Regions from separate parts of the Synechococcus sp. WH 8101 genome, predicted to be linked through region 1. Evidence: predicted binding sites of a transcription regulator. Region 1 holds the regulator's gene; the other holds the start of a gene.

Region 1 (2,400 bases):
CGTCGAACTGGAGTCCCTGGCTGAGGGACCCCCGCCGTTGGGCTTCAGCAAGGGCGGAGGCCAGGAGCAAGTTCAAGCGGTTGCGCACTGCTTCGTTGTTGGTCTCGTTGCGTTCGAGCGTGGTGCGCGCCAGCACATCGCCCGTGTTCACCACCTGGGTGTTCGGACGCACTTCAGGAATGGCATAGACCACTTTTTCGCCGAGCAGCACATTGGCAGCGGAGCGGATATTCACCACCCAGGTGCCCGGTTGGCGAATCACCTGTTCGAGCCGTTCGATGTCGTTGCGCGGCACCAGCAGAATCTGCCGATCGGCCTTCTCACCCGGCAACACGCGCTGGTAGGCCTGCAGGTTGGCCTCACGCAGCATCTGGTCGATCACCTGCTTGGCTTGCCCGGGATTGTCGAGCCGCAGGGTGGCCGTGGCCAGAGGTTCGCCGCTGCTGAGCACCACGCTGCCCCGCCGCAGGGCCAACACGTTCTTCTCCAGTTGGCGCAGTTCCGCCTCGCCGCTGCGGATGCGATCGCGCACCTGGGCCAGCTCGGCTTCCGTGCGTCGGATCTCGGCATCGCGCGCTTTCACGTCGCGGCTGAGTCGAGCCCGTTCCGCCTCCAGTTGCTGGCGTTGTTGCTGCAGAGGCACCAGCGCCTGGCGGAGGGTTTCGGCCTTGGCTTTGGCATCGGCCAGATCCTTGCTCGCACGGGAGCGTTCGGCCTGGGCCTGAAGCAGTTCACGGCTCGCTTTCTTCTGGGCCTGCCGACTCGCCTTCAGGGCATTGCGGCTGTCGTTGAGCTTGGTCTGCAGGGCATTCAGTTCAAACAGCCCCACCCGCAGCTGCCGACTCACCAGCAGCAGCAGACCGAGCGACAATGCTGAAATCAGGCTGCCCGTGAGCACGGTGATCAGCACGGCGGTGCGGCGCGGCCGCAACCCCATCAGGCTCAGCCGGGCTTTGCCCACCTTGGAGCCGAGCCGATCGCCCAGGGTGGCGAGCACGCCACCGAGCACGAGCAGCATCAGGATCAACAGCCAGCCGGTCACGAATCCAAGGGCGGTGAAGGGCGACGACGGGCCGTCCGGAAGCCATTGTCCCCCGCGGAAGGCTCAGCTGAAACGTTTGGCGAGGGCGATTGGGTCGAGCACGGTGATCTTCTTGCGATCGATTTCCACCAGCCCCGCATTGCGCAGATCCCCGAGCAGTCGGGTGATGGTGACGCGGGTGGATCCGATTGCTTCGGCGATCGATTGATGGGAGAGCCGCAAGTCGATGGTGATGCCCTGGGTGCCGGGGATGCCGAAATCGCGGCAGAGCACGAGCAGAAAACTCACCAGTCGCGACGACATGTCGCGGTGGGTGAGCGTTTCGATCATCGTTTCGGTCTGCAGGATGCGGCTTGAGAGCCCTTGCAACAGCAACAGCCCCACGCCGGTATCGGCTTCGATTGCCTGGCGCACGGAAGCGGCGGGGGCTGTGACCATCTCGACGCGGGTGAAGGCGACAGCGTGATAGAAGCGATCGGAGCGATGGCCGGTGAGCAGCGACAGCACTCCGAAGAGGCTGTTTTCCCGCAGCAGCGCCACGGTGATCTCCTCCCCCGATTCATAGACCCGGGACAGCCTGACGGCGCCACGCCGGATCAGATACACCCGCTCGGCAGGATCACCGGGGAAGAAGATGGTTTTGCCCCGTTCCACCAGCTCAGTGCTGGCACCCTCCAGATCGCGGATCACCTCCAAGAGGGTGGGGGTATGGGCCGTGGCCGTGTTCGCCAGGGTGGTGCCGCCGCCGCTGGAGGCTGGAGCGGGCTGGGGTGAGTAACGGCTGAAGCCGCGGGTGGCTCCGACCATGGCGGCAATGCGGATGGCTGGACGCTACGGATGGCCCTGGCTCCACCTTGTAGCAACCCACACGAAATCCGGCGTTGCTCAGGGGCGCGACTCCGGTGCCAGGGCCCGCTGCTGCGCCGCCATCAAGTCCGTGAGGCCTGGTTCGGCCAGGTCGAGCAGGCGCGTCAGTTCGCTGCGGCTGAAGGGGGCACCTTCAGCGGTGCCCTGCAGTTCCAGCAGGCGACCGCTGCCATCCATCACCACATTCAGATCCACATCGGCCTGGCTGTCTTCGCTGTAGTTGAGATCCAGCAGCGCCTCTCCACTGATCAGCCCCACCGAGACGGCGGCCACCTGATCGCGCACAGGGTTGCACTTGATGTCGCCTCGTTCCACCAGGCGCTCGCAAGCCCGTTGCAGCGCCACCCAGGCGCCGGTGATCGCGGCTGTGCGGGTGCCGGCATCGGCCTGGATCACATCGCAGTCCACCAGTAGGGTGTTCTCTCCCAGTGTCTCCATGTCGAGGCAGGATCTGAGGCTGCGACCGATCAGCCGTTGGATCTCCTGGGTGC
Region 2 (2,400 bases), 420 kb from region 1:
CCTGGCCGCAGCTGTTCGGGCAACCGGTCCAGTGGATCTTCAGCTCTTCGGGGAGCTCCAGCTCGGCATCCAGAGCTCGGGCAGCTTGCAGGGCCTGATCCTTGGTGTTGGTGAGGGCAAAACCGCAATAGGTGCTGCCGGTGCAGGACACGGTCCCAGCGGCGACACTTCCGGGAGCGAGGGGGAAGCGTTCCAGCAGCGGATCCGCTTCCAGGGCGCTGAGGCGATCGGTCGGGATCCCTGGAAGGATCACGTTCTGATCTTCGGTGAAGCGAACTTCTCCGCAGCCATGCTCGAGGCTGGCGTTCGCCAGATCGTGCAGGTCCTCCGCCGTGAGTCGTCCGACCGGAATGTGGAGGCCGGCGAAATGGAGGCCGTGTTGTTTCTGCGGATGGATGCCGTAATGGGAACGGGGTTCGGCGTCAAAGGTTGAGCCCGGATCGGGGGTGAGTGGCCCGAAGCGCTCCTCCACCATGGCCCGGAACGGCTCCAGCCCCACCTGATCGAGATAGAGGCGGAACCGTCCTTTTGGTCGCTTGTCGCGTTCACCGTTGTCGCGCCAGATGCTGATCACGGCATCGGTGATGGCGCAGAGTTGATCAGGCTTCACCCAGGCATTGAGCGGCAGCGCATAGGCATTCATCTGGGAGGAGAGAATGCCACCGATCCACACACCGAACCCGAGCTCGCCATTGTGCTCGACCGGATGAAACACGATGTCGTTGTGAAGTAGGAAGTGATCCTTCGAGCCGGCGACAGCCGTGTTCCATTTGCGCGGCAGGTTGGAATAGTCGCTGTTGCCTTCGGCGTTGTTGGTGAGGAAATCGTTGAGAGCTTGGGTGTAGGGGCGGGTGTCGACGATTTCGTGGGGATCGATGCCGGCAAGGGGATTGCCAGTGACGTTGCGGGGATTGTCAAACCCTGATTGGATTGTGCTCAGGCCGGCAAGCTTGAGGCGCTTGAGAATGTCCGGCAGGTCACACAACACAACACCGCGCAGTTGCAGGTTCTGCCGGGTGGTGATGTCGCAACTGCCATGGTCGCCGTAGCGCTCCACGATCGAGGCGACCACCCGCAGCTGCGCGCTTGTGAGCACGCCATTGGGGATGCGCAGGCGCAACATGAACAGCCCCGGCGTTTTCGGTCGCCAGAACATGCCATACCACTTCAGGCGCAGTTGAAGATCGGTTTCATCAACCTCTTCCCAACCGATCCTGGCGAAGTGCTCAAGTTCTGATCCCACCAGGAGGCCATCCTTGGCGGCTTTGTTCTGCTCAATTTTGTTGAGCTTTTTGCCTTCCAGGTATGGCCTGGAAGGTGAGCTTGCGTGCATGATTGTGTTGTGAAGTGCGGTCGCTCCAATCCGGAGCGTCGGTGCAGCACTTCAGAACGAAAGGCGCGCTGCAGGAGTTGTTTAGCGGTTGGCCCGGGGATCCATCGGTAGCGGTTGGAACCAAACGGCTAAGGGATGCGAGCCCGCGATTTTGTCTGTTTCGCTACAAGTGAGTGCGACGCCTTCTGGCTGCATGGCAGCATCTTGATCCATGGGAGTCCTGGTCAGTATTGACGACCGATTTCACCCAGCATTCGCACGGCGCCCTGCCGGATCATCCACCAGACTCTTGCCATCGCCGCCAGGTCACGATCGAGCTCCGACCGACTCTTGGTTGGCATCCGTTCGTGCCGCCTGCGGTGGGATTTGACGCTCGGCCGTGGGCGTTGTCTGGTCATGATGCGATGGCTCTCGATCAGTTCAATCTGACTTCATCAGCGCTTGCTCGTTTTGATCCGTGGCGGTTGTTACGGAAATCCGGTTCCTGCCAGCTCTCTGCACTTCGCTTGGTGGTCCATGGCCGCAGTGGCGGCGTGATTCCATCGTGTTGGCTCGAGTTGGCCGATGTTGTGGCGAGGCGTCGCCAGGCGCCAGTTCTGCTGGAGGCGCTGACAGCGGCTGAACCAGTCCCGGCCGGGGTGATGGTTCCGGGATCCAACCCCGAGCACCAGTGGCTTGTTCCCTTACTACTTCTGCCCGGCAGTCATGTGCGTTCCGATCTGCCACAGATTCGTCAGCGTCTACGCGAGACCGGGACATCCACCACTCTGCTGCCCTTCCTCGGTGCCTGGCCCCACTGGCGTGACTTGCTGGGTCGCTGGCTGACATCTGCGGATGATCTGGCTGCGGCATCTCAGGCTGTGGTGCATCACCCCGTGCGACCGGGGCCTGCCGATCGCTACTTGAACCTTCTGGCAACTCAACTGGGTTGTCCGTTGGTGCCGGCGGATCAGTGGGAGGTTTTTGAGACCGAACATCCGGGGTATCAGCCTCGGCCACTGGCGCTTGCGCCGAACCGGATGGCGGAGGCCCTGCGGCAGGCTGGAGGATCGCCTGCTCTGCTGGAG

What was found. The regulator NtcA, encoded in region 1, controls nitrogen genes in cyanobacteria. The targets are predictions, from matches to a motif close to GTANCNNNNGNTAC.
Region 2: SynWH8101_RS13735 (ferredoxin--nitrite reductase) is a predicted target of NtcA. The motif match lies at 1,441-1,454, and genes of this name have one in related genera.

What each region holds. Positions count from the first base shown of each region.
Region 1 covers NZ_CP035914.1:374,606-377,005, forward strand. Annotated here, with positions in the region: gene SynWH8101_RS01705 (DUF3084 domain-containing protein) at 1-1,042, opposite strand, end outside; gene ntcA (global nitrogen regulator NtcA) at 1,106-1,849, opposite strand; gene rph (ribonuclease PH) at 1,928-2,400, opposite strand, start outside.
Region 2 covers NZ_CP035914.1:2,582,845-2,585,244, reverse strand. Annotated here, with positions in the region: gene SynWH8101_RS13735 (ferredoxin--nitrite reductase) at 1-1,333, opposite strand, end outside; gene SynWH8101_RS14235 (hypothetical protein) at 1,558-1,731, opposite strand; gene SynWH8101_RS13730 (CbiX/SirB N-terminal domain-containing protein) at 1,843-2,400, shown strand, end outside.